Regions from separate parts of the Streptomyces sp. NBC_00829 genome, predicted to be linked through region 4. Evidence: riboswitches for the same ligand, from Rfam matches in the RefSeq annotation. Region 4 holds a riboswitch; each other region holds the start of a gene.
What was found. A riboswitch is a leader RNA that binds a small molecule or an ion and turns the genes downstream of it on or off. The one in region 4 is predicted to bind cyclic di-AMP.
Positions count from the first base shown of each region.

Region 1: it holds a riboswitch for cyclic di-AMP, as region 4 does, so the genes downstream of both, OG293_RS13485 (NlpC/P60 family protein) here and OG293_RS02710 (transglycosylase SLT domain-containing protein) in region 4, are expected to answer to the same signal.
Region 2: it holds a riboswitch for cyclic di-AMP, as region 4 does, so the genes downstream of both, OG293_RS18770 (M23 family metallopeptidase) here and OG293_RS02710 (transglycosylase SLT domain-containing protein) in region 4, are expected to answer to the same signal.
Region 3: it holds a riboswitch for cyclic di-AMP, as region 4 does, so the genes downstream of both, OG293_RS31785 (C40 family peptidase) here and OG293_RS02710 (transglycosylase SLT domain-containing protein) in region 4, are expected to answer to the same signal.

Region 1 is NZ_CP108867.1:3,179,677-3,184,330, reverse strand. Features, by position in the region: gene OG293_RS13490 (NlpC/P60 family protein) at 1-671, opposite strand, end outside; gene OG293_RS13485 (NlpC/P60 family protein) at 1,173-2,321, opposite strand; cyclic di-AMP (ydaO/yuaA leader) riboswitch at 2,324-2,489, opposite strand; gene pcrA (DNA helicase PcrA) at 2,762-4,654, shown strand, end outside.
Region 2 is NZ_CP108867.1:4,268,262-4,272,915, forward strand. Features, by position in the region: gene OG293_RS18755 (LPXTG cell wall anchor domain-containing protein) at 1-1,099, shown strand, start outside; tRNA gene OG293_RS18760 (tRNA-Met) at 1,204-1,277, shown strand; gene OG293_RS18765 (PP2C family protein-serine/threonine phosphatase) at 1,447-2,598, shown strand; cyclic di-AMP (ydaO/yuaA leader) riboswitch at 2,957-3,112, shown strand; gene OG293_RS18770 (M23 family metallopeptidase) at 3,124-4,152, shown strand; gene OG293_RS18775 (PrsW family intramembrane metalloprotease) at 4,277-4,654, opposite strand, start outside.
Region 3 is NZ_CP108867.1:7,077,159-7,081,812, reverse strand. Features, by position in the region: gene OG293_RS31805 (urease subunit gamma) at 1-16, opposite strand, end outside; partial or broken gene OG293_RS31800 (TetR/AcrR family transcriptional regulator) at 154-788, opposite strand; partial or broken gene OG293_RS31795 (ABC transporter permease) at 746-1,153, shown strand; partial or broken gene OG293_RS31790 (ATP-dependent Clp protease proteolytic subunit) at 1,138-1,269, shown strand; cyclic di-AMP (ydaO/yuaA leader) riboswitch at 1,775-1,959, shown strand; gene OG293_RS31785 (C40 family peptidase) at 1,963-2,439, shown strand; gene OG293_RS31780 (LysE family translocator) at 2,520-3,149, opposite strand; partial or broken gene OG293_RS31775 (LysR family transcriptional regulator) at 3,231-4,140, shown strand; gene OG293_RS31770 (ATP-binding protein) at 4,177-4,608, opposite strand.
Region 4 is NZ_CP108867.1:655,660-660,313, forward strand. Features, by position in the region: gene hypF (carbamoyltransferase HypF) at 1-787, opposite strand, end outside; gene hypB (hydrogenase nickel incorporation protein HypB) at 784-1,548, opposite strand; gene OG293_RS02705 (hydrogenase maturation nickel metallochaperone HypA) at 1,553-1,948, opposite strand; cyclic di-AMP (ydaO/yuaA leader) riboswitch at 2,610-2,772, shown strand; gene OG293_RS02710 (transglycosylase SLT domain-containing protein) at 2,777-3,631, shown strand; gene OG293_RS02715 (DUF6893 family small protein) at 3,677-3,784, opposite strand; gene OG293_RS02720 (hydrogenase maturation protease) at 3,795-4,349, opposite strand; gene OG293_RS02725 (hypothetical protein) at 4,346-4,654, opposite strand, start outside.

The DNA of each region.
Region 1 (4,654 bases), 2.5 Mb from region 4:
TCGGCTCGGGCACCCGCCGCCGACGCGTCGGGGCCGTCCGCGCTGTCGTAGGAGGCGCGCTGCTCGGCGGTGAGCCGGGCCAGCAGGCGCTGAGCGGCCGCGAGCTTGTCCTGGACGGTGTTCTTGTGCCGGGCGAGCTCGGTCTGCCGGTCGTTGAGCGCGGTCATCCGCTCGCCCGCCTCGGCTTTCAGCCGGGCGATCTCCACCAGTTGCCGGTGCACTCCGGCGATGGCGTCCGCCTGCCGGATGCCGGCCCGCTCGGCGAGCGCGGCCCGCTCCAGATACTCGTCGGGGTCCGACGTGAGCGCGAGCTGGAGCCCGGGGTCGATACCTCCGGCGCGGTACTGAGCGGTGGCGATCGAACCGAGCGCGTTGCGCGAGGTGTTGAGCCGCTCAGTCCTGCGGGTGGCCTCGTCGCGCAGCTCGTCCAGTGAGCCGCGGGCGGACGCGGTCTGCTCCTTGGCCCCGTTGTACTTCTCGGTGGCCTCCTCGGCCTCCTGGTAGAGCCGGTCGACCTTGGTCTTGATCTGCGCGGGGGTGAGAGAGGGCTCGGCATACCCGGTGCCCTCGAATGCGGTCGCGGCTGCGGCACCCGCGAGCGCAAGCGTGACGGCGGTCCGGGCAGCAGGCCCGGTGAGCGGATGCTGCTTCGGTTTCCGGTGCGAAGCCACGGGGGCGTCCACGTCCTTCCGTCGTCCCTGCGGTCCGAGCCTCCGACGGCGGTCCGCACAGGGGGAGCGGTCCGCCGCCGGATCTCTCGGCGGTGGTGATCGGCTGCCGCCCGGGAGCCCGGCGGCGGTGGGGAGTCGGTCACCTGAGGGAGGACGCTAAGCCTGAGGGTCGCGGACATGCGGTGTAAGGACCGAAAGTGCCCGAAGGTGGACGGTCACGAGCGTTTCTGAGAACGGGACTGCGGTCACGGTCGCCCATCCCTGTGCCGCTGCGACCGATGCGGCGGATGAGGCACTGTTGCCGGGAGTGCGGTGGTATGGCGGGAGTGAGGCCTCGGACGTGAACGCCGGAGCGGGGCGCGGACGCCGGAGCGGGGCGCGGACGCCGGAACCGGGACGTGAACGCCGGAGCGGGGCGCGGACGCCGGAACGCCCGGACGCGCATCCGCGTCCGGGCGTTCCGGGCCCATCTCCGTTCCTGCGCCGCCGCCTCGCCGACGATCAGGCGGGACGCACGCTCCCGTAGATCGGCATGTAGTAGATCGACTCCTCGCGCACGTTCGCCCCGGGCTTGGGTGCGTGGATCATCTTGCCGTTGCCGATGTAGATGCCGACGTGGCTGATGTCGTCGTAGAAGAAGACCAGGTCGCCCGGGAGCAGGTCCTTCGTCTCGACGCGCTTGCCGACCTTCACCTGGTCCCAGGTGGTGCGCGGCAGGTCCACGCCCGCGGCCTTCCAGGCGGCCTGGGTCAGTCCCGAGCAGTCGTACGAACTCGGCCCCGTCGCACCCCAGACGTACGGCTTGCCCATCTGGGCGCGGGCGAAGGCGAGAACCTTGTCGGCCTTGGCCGTGTACGAGCCGTCGGCGGAACCGGAACCCGTCCCCGTGTCCCCGTCCTGGCCGCCGCCCTCCTTCTTCTTGCGCGCGGCCTCGGCCCTGGCGCGGGCCTCGGCCTCCGCTTTCTCCTGGGCTTTACGCCGGGCCTCTTCCTGCTTCTCCCGCTCGAGCGCGGCGAGCCGTGCCTTCTCCTCGGCCGTCAGCTTCGACAGCAGCGACCGGGCCTCGGCGAGCTTCGTCTGGACTTCCTGCTTGCTGGTGCGCAGGGCCTCCTGCGAGTCGGTGAGCGACTCCAGGCTCTTGGTGGCCCGCGCGCGCTGCTTGGCGGCGGCGGCCTGCTCGGTCTCGTAGTCGGTGACGGCCACGCGCTGACGGTCGGTCATCCGGCTCATCAGCTGGGTCTGGTCGAAGTACGACTCGGGGCTGTCCGCGAAGAGCAGCGCGGCGGTCGGTGTGACCGCGCCGGTGCGGTACTGCGCGGCCGCGAACGAGCCGAGCGCCCGGCGGGACTCGTTGAGCTTGTCCGTGCGCTTGGCGGTGTCGTCGAGGAGCTTGTCGACCTCGCGCCGCTTCTCGTCGGTGGACTCCTTGGCCTTGTTGTAGTTCTCGGTCGCGGTGCCGGCCTGCCGGTAGAGATCGTCGACCTTCTTCTGCACCTCCTCGACGGAGGGCTTCGGCTCGGCGGGCGAGGCGTCGGCGCTCTGCGTCGACAGCAGCGAGACGGAGGCGAGGGCGGCCGTCGTGAATCCGACGGCTGGGGAGGTCTTTACGGTTCGACTTCGCGCTTTGCGATGCGACGCCAAGGCCGACATCTCCTTCTTCCGTGGACCGCCTACCGGGTTAGCTGTCGGGTTCGGGCGGAACGGAAGATCGCCCTACGGACCGGATGGAGTCACGGTCCGATTCACCCCAGGTCGTGCATGGTGGGTCCCCGGTTCCGAACTCCCCTGCGGAAAGTCCGGATTCGGCGCAGGCCGCCCGATGTGACGTGGATCGCCAGGGGGGTACGGGCTGCCTGATCGAGCACGGTAGCCAACTCGTATGGTTGCTGTGAAGGTTGATGTTCGATTTGTCCGATACATTTTCGTGACATGAGTGATCCATGGAGCGTTGTGTTCCGGCTGATGACCTGGTGGCATCGTTTCGTCACGGAGGGTTGCCCGGTGGCCGCCGGGTCCGGGCAGCGTCGGATTCCGGCCGTATCCCGATGCGGCGGCAAGCTGTCAGTGCGGCGGCCTAGACTCGTAGAGCGATGAGCAGCCTCTTTGACGACAGCTTCCTGGCGGACCTCCAGCCCAGCTCGGAGCACCCTCCGCCGCCGCCCGAGGATTCGGCCCAGGAGGAGATCCCCGACGATCTCTTCCAGGGTGCGTTCGACGTGCCCCCGGCCCGGGATCCGTACCACCGCGACGGCGCTCCGCGCACCGTCGTGGACCCGGCCGCCCTGCTGGAAGGGCTGAACGAACAGCAGCGCGCCGCCGTCGTGCACACCGGTTCGCCCCTGCTCATCGTCGCCGGAGCCGGCTCGGGCAAGACGCGCGTGCTGACCCACCGCATCGCTCATCTGCTGGGCACCCGCAGCGTCCACCCCGGTCAGATACTGGCGATCACCTTCACCAACAAGGCCGCCGGCGAGATGAAGGAGCGCGTCGAGCAGCTCGTCGGCCCGCGCGCCAACGCCATGTGGGTGATGACCTTCCACAGCGCGTGCGTGCGCATCCTGCGCCGCGAGTCCAAGAGGCTGGGCTTCACCTCGTCGTTCTCGATCTACGACGCGGCGGATTCCAAGCGGCTGATGGCGCTCGTCTGCCGTGATCTGGACCTCGACCCCAAGAAGTTCCCCCCGAAGTCCTTCAGCGCCAAGATCTCGAATCTGAAGAACGAGCTGATCGACGAGGAGACCTTCGCCGACCAGGCCGTGGACGGCTTCGAGAAGACGCTGGCCGAGGCGTACCGCATGTACCAGGCGCGGCTGCGCGAGGCCAACGCCCTGGACTTCGACGACATCATCATGACGACGGTGCATCTGCTCCAGGCGTTCCCCGACGTCGCCGAGCACTACCAGCGCCGCTTCCGGCACGTGCTGGTCGACGAGTACCAGGACACCAACCACGCTCAGTACACACTCGTGCGCGAGCTGGTGGGCACGGGCCAGGAGGATCTGCCCCCTGCCGAACTGTGCGTCGTCGGTGACGCGGACCAGTCGATCTACGCCTTCCGGGGCGCGACCATCCGCAACATCCTCCGGTTCGAGGAGGACTACCCGGACGCGACGACGATCCTGCTGGAGCAGAACTACCGCTCGACGCAGACGATCCTCTCCGCCGCCAACGCCGTCATCGAGCGGAACGAAAGCCGCCGACCCAAGAACCTGTGGACGAACGCCGGGGCGGGCGCCCAGATCACCGGCTATGTCGCCGACACCGAGCACGACGAGGCGCAGTTCGTCGCCGACGAGATCGACCGGCTCACGGACGCGGGTGACGCCAAGGCCGGTGACGTCGCCATCTTCTACCGTACGAACGCCCAGTCCCGAGTCTTCGAAGAGATCTTCATCCGCGTCGGCCTGCCGTACAAGGTCGTCGGCGGAGTGCGCTTCTACGAGCGCAAGGAGGTCCGGGACGTCCTCGCCTATCTGCGGGTCCTCGCCAACCCCGAGGACAATGTGCCCCTGCGCCGCATCCTGAATGTCCCCAAGCGCGGCATCGGCGACCGCGCCGAGGCGATGATCGACGCGCTCGCGCTGCGCGAGAAGATCACCTTCCCGCAGGCGCTGCGCCGCGTCGACGAGGCGTACGGCATGGCGGCCCGCTCCGCCAACGCCGTCAAGCGCTTCAACGTCCTCATGGAGGAGCTGCGCACGGTCGTCGACTCGGGCGCGGGCCCGGCGGTGGTGCTGGAGGCCGTCCTGGAGCGGACCGGGTATCTCGCCGAGCTCCAGGCGTCGACCGACCCGCAGGACGAGACGCGCATCGAGAACCTTCAGGAACTGGCCGCGGTCGCGCTTGAGTTCGAGCAGGAACGCGCGGAGGAGGAGGGTGCGGGCACCCTCGCCGAGTTCCTGGAGAAGGTCGCGCTCGTCGCCGACTCCGACCAGATCCCCGACGAGGACGAGGACGGCTCCGGCGTCATCACGCTGATGACC
Region 2 (4,654 bases), 3.6 Mb from region 4:
GCTGACCCGTGGCGGGGCGAGCGAGACGTTCACGTTCACCGTGAAGAACTCCTCGGACAAGGCGGTCGACTTCCAGCCGTGGATGATCGCCGGCTCGGACGGTGCGAGCCCCGTGGCGTCCTCCCACATCGTCTTCGACGTGGAGCCGGTGAACGCCCCGGCGACGGACGACCACGTCATGCAGGAGGGCGGCACTGCGCAGGGGCTCTTCTACCCGGCCGGAAAGAAGCAGGGCGACCCGTTCTCGGTGCCTGCCAAGGGCGAGCTGAGCTGGAAGGTGTCCGTCGGCCTCGGCAAGAAGTACCCCTCCAACAACGGCAACCTGAAGCTGGACGCGGCCGATCTGCTCAACCACGTCCAGCGCGAGAAGGACGACATCCTTCTCTTCGAGACCAGCCCGAAGGTCGAGTCCGGTCCGGCCAGTCTGCGCCTTCTGTCCGACCCGAAGACGCCCATCAAGCCCGGCACGTACGGCCAGGTCTCCCTGATCCACCAGCTCAAGGGCACGGCGACGTTCGACTCCGACCTGGAGACGACGCTGGAGGTCGAGCAGGGCCCCGACGACACGCAGGCCGTCCCCCAGCTCGTGGTCGAGGAGCTCGCGGCCGACGGCAGCTACATCAGGGCCACCCGGATCGACGGCCAGAACAAGTGGCAGCTGTCGGACATCGGCAAGAACTTCATCATGCACCGCACCACCCTCCGGGTGAGCGTGGTCGACTTCAAGGGCGTCCAGAAGCCGCTCAAGGTGAAGCTGCACGCGTCGAGCTCGCTCGCCGAGGGCAACAAGACGCCGTTCCTGGGCGCGGACGGCGCGATCACCATCGCCCCCGAGCGCGGCACCACCACGCCGGGCGGAAAGCCGTCGGCGACCCCGTCCGCCACGCCGTCGCCCACCGCCTCGGCGTCCGCGTCCCCCACTCCGTCCGCCACGGCCACGGCCACGGCCACGGCGACGACCGGCGCGAACACCCCCGTCACCACCACCGGTGCGCTCGCCTCCACGGGCTCCTCCGACACCACCTGGTACGCGGCCCTCGCCGCCGCCCTGATCGGTGCCGGCGGCGTGCTCACCGCACTGCGTCTGCGCCGCCGCTGAGGCCGTGGGCGCCCGTCAGGGCGCCCGTATCGGTGCGAATTTCCGAAGTCCCGCGGTAAATGGATTTGATCTTGCTCCGGATGGCGTAAGGTTGTGTTCACCGACGCGGGGTGGAGCAGCTCGGTAGCTCGCTGGGCTCATAACCCAGAGGTCGCAGGTTCAAATCCTGTCCCCGCTACTGAAGGCAGTGGCCCGGCACTCGACACGAGTGCCGGGCCACTGTCGTATCCGCCCCCGGCTGCTCGCCCGGTTGGCGGACAGCGAGTCGCAGCCCGGTGCCGCTGCGTCCAGCCTGAGAGGGGCGCGGTACCGTCCGCAGCCGTGGCGGACCGGGCAGGAGAGCACCCGTGGCGAACCGAGAGCAGGGCGGCGCCGACACCGCTCAGCGGTTCGTGCGTGCGCTGCCCGCGCTGATGATCGTCGGTGGCTGGATCTTCGACCTCGTGAGCCCGCCCCGGTTCACCGCGGTCCCGCTCTTCGCCGCAGCGCCGCTGATCGCGGCCCCGATCTTCACCTGGGTCGGCACCCTGCTGACCGGGATCGCTGCGGTCCTGGGCGTGACCGGGCTGCATTTCTACAACCGCAACGCCTCGGACATCACCACCTTCACCGAGGTGACGACCGTGATCACGGTCTCGGGGCTCGCGCTGCTGATCAACCGGGTGGTACGGCGCAGCAGCGCCCGTCTGGCGTCCGCCCGGGTGATCGCGGAGACCGCCCAGCGGGCCGTACTGCCCACGCCCGCCGACCGGATCGCCGGGCTGCGGATCGCCGCGCGGTACGAGGCCGCCCAGGCCGACGCCTTCATCGGCGGTGACCTCTTCGCCGTACAGGACACGCCGCACGGCGTGCGGCTGGTGGTCGGGGACGTACGGGGCAAGGGGATGGAGGCGGTCGAGACGGTGGCCGTGGTGATCGGGGCGTTCCGGGAGGCCGCCGAGCAGGAGAGCTCGCTCGAAGGGGTGGCCGTTCGCCTGGAGCGGGCGCTGAGACGCGAGGGCTCGCGCCGGAGCGGTCTGGACGCCGTCGAGGGGTTCACCACGGCCGTGCTCGCCGAGATCCCGCGTGACGCGGGCGTGGTGCGTGTGGTCAACCGGGGGCATCCGGAGCCGTTGCTGATGTACGCCGACGGGGACCTGGACAGCCTGGAGCCGACCGAGCCCGCGCTGCCGCTGGGGATGGGCGACGTGGGGGGATGGCCGGACCGGGCGGAGACGCACCCGATGCCCTTCGGGGCCACGCTGCTCCTCTACACGGACGGGCTGTCCGAGGCGCGCGACGCGGAGGGCGTCTTCTACGTCCCCGCCGAGCGGCTGGCCGGGCGGCTCTTTCCCGGGCCGGAGGAGCTTCTGGATGCGCTGGTCGGCGATGTACGGCGGTATACGGGCGGCAGGACCACGGACGACATGGCACTCCTCGCGGTCAGCCGGCCGGCGGACGGGCAGCCGGACCGGCGCAGGACCGTTCCGGTGGTCAAGCGCGGTCCGGGCAGCCGCTGATGGCGGCGGACGCCGGCGGTACCCGGGCACTCGGGATCGCGGGCATCGGGGACCGTGGGCATTTTTGGGCGCGGGCATCGGGGACCGTGGGCATCCGGGGTCACAGGCGACAGGCGCTGCGGGCACTCGGCACCGTGGGTGATCGAGGGATGCCCCTCCGCATAACATGTGATGCACCGTCAGCCGAGGGGGCGGGCCCGAGTGCCGATCAAGTCGCCCGAGTCCGGCTGCTTGTGTCCTGGTAAGTCCCGGGCAAGGTAGTTAAACGATCACCCGGAACAGCTTGGAATCGGACCCCGGTGTCTATTAACGTTCGATAACGCAGCGCGGTCGTCCCAGTCGTCGCAAGAGGCGGCACCGTGCGCACGCGCCGAATTCCGCAAGGGAACCGGGGAACCATCAATTGGGGTGAATCGGGTATCTTTTGCCGCTCTTTTCGCGGCTGAAGCGCCCGTAGGAGACCTTCCTGCTCCGAACCCGTCAGCTAACCCGGTAGGCGAGAAGGAAGGAAAGGAGCACGCCTCCGTGGCGTCCAACACACCTGCCCCCGCATCACCCTTCGAAACTGATGTCTTCGGCGACGAGACGCCGGAGCGGGCGTGGGAGGAATGGAACCCCACCGAGGACTCCGTCCGACCGGTGCGCGGTCGGCACCGCGTCATGAAGCAGCGCGGCGGACTCGCCCGCAGTTCCACGGTGCTCGGTGTCGGCGTGATCGCCGCGGTCGGCGCGGGCGGCATGGCCACCGCGCAGAACAAGCCGCCGGTCTCCATATCGCTCCCCGACTCCATCGCGGACAACCTTCCCGACGCCAAGTCCCTGCCCGGTGTCGGTTCTTTCATGTCCGACGACAAGGAAGCGGACACCGGTGACACGGGCCCGCTGACCACGATGAGCATCGCCACCGACTCCCGGGCCGGTACGCAGGACGCGAGCGGCGCCGGTGAGGCGCTGCGCGCCCGCATCCTCCAGCAGGCCGAGCAGCAGCAGAGCGAGGCGGAGGCCGAGGCCAAGGCCGCCGCGGAGAAGCTTGCCGCCGAGAAGGCCGCTGCGGAGGCGGCCAAGCAGCAGACGGCGGCCGAGGCCGCGAAGAAGAAGGCCGAGGCGGAGGCGGCGGCCAAGGCGGAGGCCGCGCGACTGGCCGAGCTCGCGAAGAGCTACGCCCTGCCCACCTCCTCGTACACCATCACCTCCACCTTCGGCGAGGCCGGCTCCATGTGGTCCTCGGGCTACCACACGGGTCTGGACTTCGCGGCCCCCAGCGGTACCCCGGTCAAGGCCGTCCACAGCGGCACGGTCAAGTCGGCGGGCTGGTCCGGCTCCTACGGCTACCGCACGGTGCTGGAGCTCGACGACGGTACGGAGGTCTGGTACTGCCACCAGTCCTCGATGTCGGTGAGCGTCGGCCAGAAGGTGTCGACGGGCGAGACGATCGGCCGCGTCGGCGCGACCGGCAACGTGACGGGCCCGCATCTGCACCTGGAGGTCCACACTCCGGGCGGAAGCGGTGTCGACCCGATGACCTGGCTGCGGGACAAGGGCCTGACTGTCTGAGGCCTCCGTCCGGGGCGTCACCGATGCCTTGGACACGGCCCGGCGGCCCGATCCGCAGGAGCGGGCCCGGGGCGAGTGACACGACCCCGGGGCGAGTGACACCCCGGGGGCGAGCGGTACCGGTCTAGGACGAGCGGTACGGGTTGTAGCCGCCGTAGTCGCGGTAGGGCGGCGGGGTCCACGCACGTCCCGTGGCCCGGGCCGCGTAGGTCAGCGCAGGACCGGCGACGTCCTTGCGCTGCCACAGATGGTGGAGCAGCTCCTGCTCGCGCGCCACGAAGTCGGGGCCGACCGTGCCCCGGTGGGCCCTGTGGCGCAGAAACGCCAGGGTCGTCGCGAACCGCTCGTACTCCGAGACGGCATGAGCGGCGGCCGGGCCCTGGGCGCGGCGCGCGAAGTCACGGGCCATGGTGCGCGCCTGCATCGAGGACAGCGCGTGCGGTTCGTCGGACGTCAGCCAGCCGGCCGCGGCATACGCCCGCAACTGGGTTGATATCGTGCG
Region 3 (4,654 bases), 6.4 Mb from region 4:
GCGGGGAGAGTTGCACGCGTCCACCTCACAGTCGTCCGACCCGGACCCGCCCGGGTGCAGCGGGACGTCAACCCACGTGAGCACGGCGTTCACCGCACCACGGGTTTCTCCCGGCGGGGGACTGAACGTTAGGCGGAGAGTTTTTCCGGCGCGTTAACTGATCTTCGCCCGCCCCATGGACATCAGTCCCCCCAGCCCGTCCTCGATGGCCTCGGCCTGCGTGTCACCGAAGAGCGCCTGCTGCGCGACGAACCCCTGGGCGGTGGCGATGAGCGTGCGGGCCACATGGTCGGCGGGTACGTCGGCGTCCATCAGGCCGCCCGCGCGGTACGCCTCGACCAGCTCCGCCCAGGCCGAGCGCCGACCGGCGTACCCCTCGGCAAGCGTGGCGGCGAGCTCCTCGCTGCGCAGCGTCTCGGTCCACACCTGATCGATGAGCCGGGCGAAGGCCTGCTTGTCGCCGCCGGGAACCTGCTCGGCCAGCATGCCGCGCAGGACACGGCCGAGGAGGGCGTCCGGCATGGGCGGCGGAGTGGACCGGGCGGCTTCGTCGAAAGCCGCTCAGATCCCGACGAAGGCCTCCCCGGCGATGGCCGCGATCAGCTCCTCCTTCGGAAGTAGCGGTACACGGCACCGGCAGAGAGGCCCGCTTCGCGCAGGATGTCCTGCATCGACGTGGCGTGGAAGCCATTGCGCGCAAGGCAGCGGGCGGCACCGTCGCCGACACCCCCACGCGCCGCGCTACGACGAGGCCGCCGCCGGCACCGCGATCGAGGACCGGGTCGTATACGGGGCGATCGTGGTGAGCGACCAAGGACCCCGGCTCATGACCGCTTCGGCCGGCAGCCCGGTCGTGGCCCAGTTGCTCACGGAGGCGGTCACCGCACAGGCACCGGCCGGCACCGCGGTGAAGGTGACGGACGTCGTACCGACACCGGCGGGCGATCCGCGCGGCAGCGCGCTGGCGTCGAGCATCCTGCCGCGGGCCCTCGCGGGCGTCGCGGCGGGAGCCGCGGTCACGCTGCTGGGGCTGCGCGGAGCCCGCGCGGCGACCACACTCATCGGCGCTTCGGCGCTCGTCGGCCTCACCTCGGCCGCCCTGGCCCACAGCTGGCTCGGCGTGCTCACCGGTTCCTGGTGGGGCGAGGCCGGGTGCTCGCCCAGATCCACGCACAGGAGCTGCTGCGGCTGCGGGAGCAGCTGACCGGCACGCTCGTACGCCATACGGGTCAGACTCCGGAGCGGATCGCCGCCGATCTGGAGCGCGAGACGATCTTCGGCGCCGAGGACGCCAGGACCTACGGCCCGGTCGATCACGTGGTCAAGAACCGCAAGGCCTCGCTCCGCTCCCTGGGTTCGGCTGAGCGCCCGACGCTGCCACCCGAACTCCCTGAGGTTGCTCGACCGCGAACGCCGCTCCGATCGGGTGACGCTGCGGCCCGCAGCTCCGAGTTGACGGACGATCGGCCTTCCGTCAACCGCCATCGGTGTACTGATGACCATCCCTCATTCGGTGGAGTTGCCGGTCACCCAACAGCTACGCACAACTTGCGCACCACGACGACCGAACGAGCGGAACAACCCGTTCCACTGCTGGTGCGAGGGTCCTTACGCGTCGCGAACAGGTCGCCGAAATGGCCCTGTCCACCCGAACAGGTGAGTGGTGGTAAAGGTCACAAACCGCCGTTTCGGTTCGGAAATCCGGCATGCCGTGGGTCAAGATCCCTGGGACGACAAGCCCCCGCCACCTCGGCGGGGCGGTCCGAGCGGACGCCGAGTCCTGCCGCCGCATCGGATGACTGGTCGACAGAAGTGCATCGGCAGGAGTGGAGGACCCAAGCAGTACGGGACAGCCGGGCAGTCCGGTCGTCCCTCGGGGTGAAGCCGCATCCGCGGCCGGGCATCTTCGTCCGTCCGAACCCGACAGGTCACCCTTCACAGGCGGCTGACGAAGGGTTGCGCATGACTGCGCAGATTCATGTCCCGTTTCTGCTGACCCGGGCAGGAGCCGTATCGGCCCTGACCCTCGCCGCCGTCGGCGGCACGCTGCTGGCGCCCGGCGCCGTCTCCGAGGCACACGCGGCAACGACGCACGCGGGCAAGGCGCTCAAGGTGGCCGCCTCGAAGAAGGGAGCGCCGTACCGCTACGGCGCGGCGGGTCCGTCCCGTTTCGACTGCTCGGGGCTGACGCTGTATTCGTACAAGAAGGCGGGCAAGAAGCTCCCGCGTACGGCTCAGCAGCAGTACAACAAGACGCGCCACATCTCGGCGTCCTCCCGGCAGCAGGGAGATCTGGTCTTCTTCCACTCCGGCAGCAGCGTCTACCACGTGGGCATCTACGCCGGCAGAGGCAAGATCTGGCACTCGCCGAAGACCGGATCCTGGGTGAAGCTGGAGAAGATCTGGACCAAGCGCGTCTGGTACGGCCGGGTGCGCTGACGGGCCCTTGACGGTCACGCGCCGATCACCGTTCGTCACCGGTGGTCGGCGCGGGCCCTCCCCGTGGTGCACCCGGTGCGTCAGTGCGTCAGCGGCGCCGCCAGCAGGGTCACGCCGAGCGCGGTCAGCGCCCCGCCCGTGACCCCCTCGACCGCGCGAGTCGTGCGCGGCCGACGCAGCCGGTTCCCGAGCCGGTCCACCAGCAGCGCCACCGCCGGGAACCAGATCAGGGCCAGCGCGACGACGATCGCGGCGAGCAGCAGAGTGCGCGGCAGGACCGACGCCCCGTCCGGCACGAACTGCGGGAGCAGGCTGAGGAAGAGGATCGGCGCCTTGGGGTTCAGCACATTGGTGAGGAATCCCTGGCGCAGGCCGCGGCCGACACCGCCGGCCGCCTCCCCCCGCGGATCCTGCGTCACGGGCGCCGGACGCAGCGCGGCCCGTACGGCTCGCACACCCAGACAGAGCACATAGACGCCGCCCGCGATCTGGAGCGCGCGGTACAGCGCCGGCACCGCGACAAGGACGGCCGCGAGTCCCGCGACCGCCAGGGCTGTGTGCACGAGCAGCCCCCCGGCGACCCCGACGGCGGTGGCCAGACCCTCCGGCCGCGAGGCGAGCGCATTGCGCACGACGACGGTGAAATCCGCGCCCGGCATGGCGACCATGCCTGCGGCGACTCCCAGGAAGGCGATCAGTTGTGCGTCCATGGCCCCATCGTGGGCCGATTCAGCCTTTACGGTGTACTTGCAATCTTCTGGGTCTGCCTAAAGCAATGCTTAAGGGGAGTCATGTACGACCCGACGCGGCTCGCGGCGCTTGTCGCCGTCGCGGAGGCCGGTTCGATCACCCGCGCCGCCGCCCGGCTGGGGTACACCGCGCCCGCGCTCCCAGCAGCTGGCCAAATTGGAGCGCGAGGCGGGAGTGACGCTGCTCGTGCGGCATCATCGCGGGGCGCGGCTGACGGCCGCGGGTGAACTGCTCGCGGCGCGGGCCCGCCGGGTGCTCGACGAGATGGAGCGGGCCCGGCACGAGCTGGCGCGGCTCGCTGGGCTGTCCGGAGGGCGACTGCGTGTCGGCACGTTCACGACGGTGGGCGTCCATCTGCTGCCGCCGGTGCTGAGCGCCTTTCGCCGGGCGCACCCGGACGTGGAACTGGCGGTCGCGGAGTACGAACCGCCGGGCGGGGTCGTGGCGGTGGCGGCCGGTGAGGCGGATCTGGCGCTGACGCATGCGTACGAACCGGCGGAACCCGCGCCGCTGCCGCCCGGGGTGCTCCTGGAGCCGCTGCTCGTGGAGGAGCTGGTGCTGGTCACGGCCCCCGGGCATGCGCTCGCGGGTGGCTCGGGGCGGCTGCCGGTCGCCGATCTCGCAGGGCAGCCTCTGATCAGCAGTGCTCCCTCGCATCCGTCGCGCAAAGGTGTCGAGGCCGCCTTGGCCTCGGCCGGGATGACTCCCGCCGTGGTCTGCGAGTCACCCGGCTACGCGCTCGTGTGCGCGCTGGTCAGTTCCGGGCTCGGAGTGGCGGTGGTGCCGGAGATGGCGGCCTCGATGGCGGCGACACCGCTCGGCGTACGGCAGTTGGAACCGGCGGCCTTCAGACGGACGATCTCGGTGGCGCACCGGGGTGAGGAGTCGGGTCCGGCGGCCGAGTCCCTGCGGGCTCTGCTGCGTGGCGCATTCGGGCGCGCCGGTGGCTGACCGCCCCGCCGCCCCTCGGGTCACCGCGCTTTCCGGTCAGTTCTGCACCGGCGCCGTCCACGGCAGGGCGATCCACACGGTCTTGCCGCCCTCAGGTGTCGGGGTGACCGAGAGCTGCCCGCCGCACTCCGCGGTCAGGCTGCGGATGATGACCATCCCTCGGCCGTTGTCCTGGCGGACGGCGGCAGGCAGCCGCTGCGGCCAGCGGGGGTGACTGTCCGTGACGCCGATGCGCAGTTCCTCCTCCCGTTCGAGCCTCAGGTCGACGGTGAACGTCGGGGACTGGCCGAAGGTGTGCTGCACTGCGTTGGTGGCGAGTTCGGAGACGATCAGCCGGACGGTGTCGATGGCCTCTGTCCCGATCGCCATTCCCCATTCGGAGACGACGCTTGTGACGTATCTGCGGGCCGCGGAGACCGAGGCGGGATCGCTCGGCAGAGTGACGGAGGCTTCCTGATGGTCTGCCATGGCGACGCTGTCCCTTTCCCACCGGGGCCGCGCTCCGACTCGTAGC
Region 4 (4,654 bases):
CCTTACGGCTGCGCAGAGCGGCCACGGCCCGGGAGTTCGATGCGTCGCAGGCGAGGTGGTAGCCGCCGATGCCCTTGACGGCGAGGATCGCGCCATGGGCCAGCAGGTCACGCGCCCCGGAGACCGGGTCCGCCGCCGACGACGGCTCGGGCCGGCCGCCGGTGCCCGGCCGAGGCGTCAGCAGACGCAAGCGCGGGCCGCAGTCGTGGCAGGCAACGGGCTGCGCGTGAAAGCGGCGGTCGGCCGGATCGGTGTACTCCCGGGCGCAGTCCGCGCACATCGCGAAGTCGGCCATGGTGGTGTGGGACCGGTCGTACGGCAGGCCGGTGACGATGGTGAAGCGCGGGCCGCAGTGCGTACAGGTGATGAAGGGGTGCCGGTGGCGCCGGTCGGACGGGTCGGCCAGTTCTGCCAGACAGGCGGCGCAGGTGGCCATGTCCGGGGAGACCAACGTGCGCGCGGGCCCGCCGCTACGGGAGGCGGCGATGGTGAATCCGTGTCCCCCTGCCGGGGGTACGTCCTCGTGGTCGACGGATTCCACGCGGGCGAGCGGTGGCGCCTCGGCCGAGATCCGGTCGCAGAACGACTTCAGGGCCCTGGGTGGTCCTTCGACTTCCGCGACAACACCCTCAGCCGTGTTGGTCACATGTCCGACGAGGTCCAGCCGGGTGGCCAGCGCGTAGACGAAGGGCCGGAACCCGACGCCCTGGACGACACCCCGGACAGTGACCCGCCTGCGCCCGACCGTCCGGTCGACGACGGTGGCGCCCGGCTGCGTACCGGTCACGAGCCCGACTGCGCCAGGGCGCCCGAGCCCGCCGTGTGGGAGTGCGTGCCGTGTTCGTGTCGATGGATGTGCTCCTGGCGGGCCATGACGGGTGCGTGCGTCACCCCGCCGTCGGCCGTAGCCACGGCCCGGTCCAGCAGAGCCCCGATCCCCGTCCCGCCACGCGCCGACGTCAGCAGCACTTCCACACCCGGATTGACCTGTTCGACATGCGCACGAAAAGCGGCTTCGTCGAATTCCACGGCTTCCGCGATATCGGTCTTGGTGATCACGACCAGTTGCGCAAGGCCAAAGGCGGTGGGGTACTTCAGGGGTTTGTCCTCGCCCTCCGTCACCGATGCGAGGACAACTCGCAAGGATTCCCCGAGATCGTAGGAGGCCGGGCAGACGAGGTTGCCCACGTTCTCCACGAACAGCAGTCGGGTGGCATCGGGGAGCCATCCGTCGATGTGCCGACTCAGCATTCCGGCCTCCAAATGGCAGAGGCCGTCGGTCAGTACCTGCTTGACCGGAACTCCGGAACGGGCCAACCGCATTGCGTCGTTCTCGGTGGCCAGATCGGCCGTGAGGGCCGCGACCGGTACTCCCCGATCCCGGGCGAGCAGCAGTTCGGCCTCGAGCAGTGCCGTCTTGCCGCTGCCGGGACTGGAGAGCAGATTGACCACGGTGGTCCCACGGGCGGCGAGTTCGGCGCGCAAAGTGGCCGCTGTCGCGTCGTTCTTGGCGAGTACGGCCTGGTGCAGATCGACCTCACGGCACATTGCTTCAGCACTCCTCGGAGACGGTTTCACGGGTGCAGGCGTGCGGCTGGCCGTCCTCCCAGTGCACGCTGACGATCTGCAGCTCGCGGCCGGCGAGCAGTTCGGCGGTCGCCTCTCCGCACCCCGGGCAGCACAGCTGCGGGGGCATGCCGACTGCCCATTCATCAGCGCATGGGGCACAGCGGGCGCGGCCGGGCACGGATTCGGTGACCAGTTCGGCACCCTCAAGAACAGTGCCGGCGCAGGCCAGTTCGAAGCAGAAGGACAGCGCGTCGGGCACGACTCCGGCCAGTTCGCCTACCTGGAGCCGTACGGACGTCACCGCGGTGACATCGCCCGCTTCGGCCGCCGCCTGCTCCACCTGACCGACCACGGCCAGCGCGATGGACATCTCGTGCATCGGTCTCCGTCCTGGCACAGGCCGAGCTGTCGACCGCCCTGGCCGGGTGCGGCCGGGGCCCGCTCGGGACCATTACAGGCAGGTACCCCGTGGCCGGGAGACCGGCACGCCGACGCCGTGGGGCCGCGTACACCGTTCGGTGCAGCCGGGGACATCGCAGGGAGCGGAGTGCGCGGCCGGGGCCGTGGCCACATCACGTCGCGTGCCGCCCGAGGGGACGCGATTGCACCTCAAACGGGCAGATCCTACCGATAAGCGGCGCTAAAGGAGTATAGGCGAAATATGGGAGTCGAATATCCGAGACCGGACAAACAGCGGGGTTCAAAGTGTCCGGAATGAGCTTTTGCTCAACATTGCACCCGGCATCCATATTGGGGGAACTCGCACGACTTGTCATGCTATTTCGCAGTGCCGCGGAACAGATCACCACACGTCATATCCCGTGACATGAGTCACGTCTCCAAGGTCACGCGAGAAACATCGGCCACGCCCAGACCCGTACCGCAGAAAGAAAGTTGAGTTATCCGCTCGAATTGGATCACGCAATTTCTCCCGCCAGAATCCACATGCCCCATTGCAGTGGTGAATTCGGGACTTGTTCCATCGAGTCCCTCTCGCTTAACGTCACCGTCAATCCCGGACGGACCGCCGAATCCTGCCGCCGTCCGGTAAACCGAACCCACTCACGTGCGGCAGGAGCGGGGGACCCAGGTAAGCCGCCGATCCGGAATCCGGAACGGCTTGGGGTGAAGTCGCATTCCAGTGCGACCGGGCATCTCCAGCCCGAACCCGACAGCTCACCTCGCAGGCGACGGAGAGGAATTCGTCATGCCTGCAAAGGGCAAGCACCGCCGTCCCAAGTCCAGCCCCCTCACCCGTTGTTTCATGGCAGCCGGAGCGGGCGGCGCCGCGCTCGCCCTCCCGGTGATCGGCGCGACCACAGCCTCCGCGGTGCAGCCGGTCGCGCACTCCGCCGTCGCGGTGAAGGCCGTGGCGCCGGCTGTCGCCCCCGCGACTCCGGTCGTCACGAAGAAGGCCGGACCGACGATCTATTCCGTCATCACGGGCGACTCCCTCTCCAAGATCGCGTCGGACCACGCGCTCAACGGCGGCTGGAAGCGGCTCTACCAGGACAACCGGCAGGCCGTGGGCGACAACCCGTCGCTGATTCACCCCGGCCTCAAGCTGACGATCGGCAAGAAGGCCGCAACGGGCGCCCGCGCGTCCTCCGCGCCGGAGCGGGCCAACCGTTCCGCGCGGACGACCGCCCTGTCCGCCAAGACCACCGCTGCCGCGAAGCCCGCCAAGACCGCCGCGAAGCCCGCCAAGACCGCCGCGAAGCCCGCCAAGGCCAAGACCTACACCAACGATCTGGACGGCTGGATCAAGGAGTCGCTGGACGTCATGGCCAAGCACGGCATCCCCGGCACCTACGAGGGCATCCACCGCAACGTGATGCGCGAGTCCTCGGGCAACCCGCTGGCCATCAACAACTGGGACTCCAACGCCGCGGCCGGAACGCCGTCCAAGGGACTCCTCCAGGTCATCGACCCCACGTTCCTCGCCTACCACGTGCCCGGCACGTCGATGGACAGCTACGACCCGGTCGCCAACATCACCGCCGCCTGCAACTACGCGGCCGACAAGTACGGCTCGATCGACAACGTGAACGGCGCCTACTGATCGTCCCGGCAGACCCGCTCGGGCCGTCTCGTCCCGTCACTGGCGTCACATCCTGCGCATGCGCAGATAGCGCCTGAGGTCCGGCAGGACCTGCTTGACGACGGCGGCCAGAGCGGCCGCGGCGGCCGCGCCGCCGATGATGGTCTTCTTCATGCTGTGCTCCTCACTGTGCGGCCTTGGCGGCCTCAGGCGGTGACGCGGACGTCTTCTGTTCGCCGTCCCGCAGCAGGCCCATGATCATCCGTACGGCCTCCGGAACCGCGGCGGCCACGGACGGGCTGAGGCCGATGCCCTCCTCAACGGAGGCGGGTTCGCAGCCCAGGACCAGCGTGCGCCCCGGCGGGCGCGCGCCGGTCCCGGCGCAGAGCGTCCCCAGCAGGGCCAGCACCGCGTCGGGTGACATCTTGTGGCCGTCGAGCTGGGCGTTCCGGGGCTCGACGGCACCGGGCGCGTCGGGTTCGATGAGATACAACGTGCCGGGCTCCTGGCCGCGCTCCGTGGCATCGACCAGGACGACGGTGTCGTAGCCGTCGAGCAGCTGGTACGCCAGGTGCACCCCCCGTACGCCGATGTCCGCGGTCTCCACGCCCTCGGGCAGCCGCTCGGCCGCGAGCCTGCGTACGGTCTCGACGCCGAAGCCGTCATCGCCGAGGAAGATGTTCCCCACCCCGGCGACCAGGACCCGCCGACCGGGCCGGGTGGCGCTCCTCGCGTTCATGCGTCCTCCAGCGGGGCGACCTCGTCGGGCTGGAAGTACAGATACCGGCCCTGTTCACGGCGGATGTCGGCGCCGGGATCGCCCTCCACCGTCACCGCCAGGTGCACCGCCCCGTCCACGTCGTGGAGCACCGCCTCGACCGTGGCACTGCGACCGTACAGAAACAGGTCCTGGGCGTCGGTACGCCGAAGGCCCGGCCGCAGCACGACGCGGCTTCCGGCGCCCAGCGACCGGCCGTCCACCAGGACCCGGTCGCGTGCCGGGTCGAAGCCGGAGTCGCTCGCCGGGTCCCACCACGGGGTGTC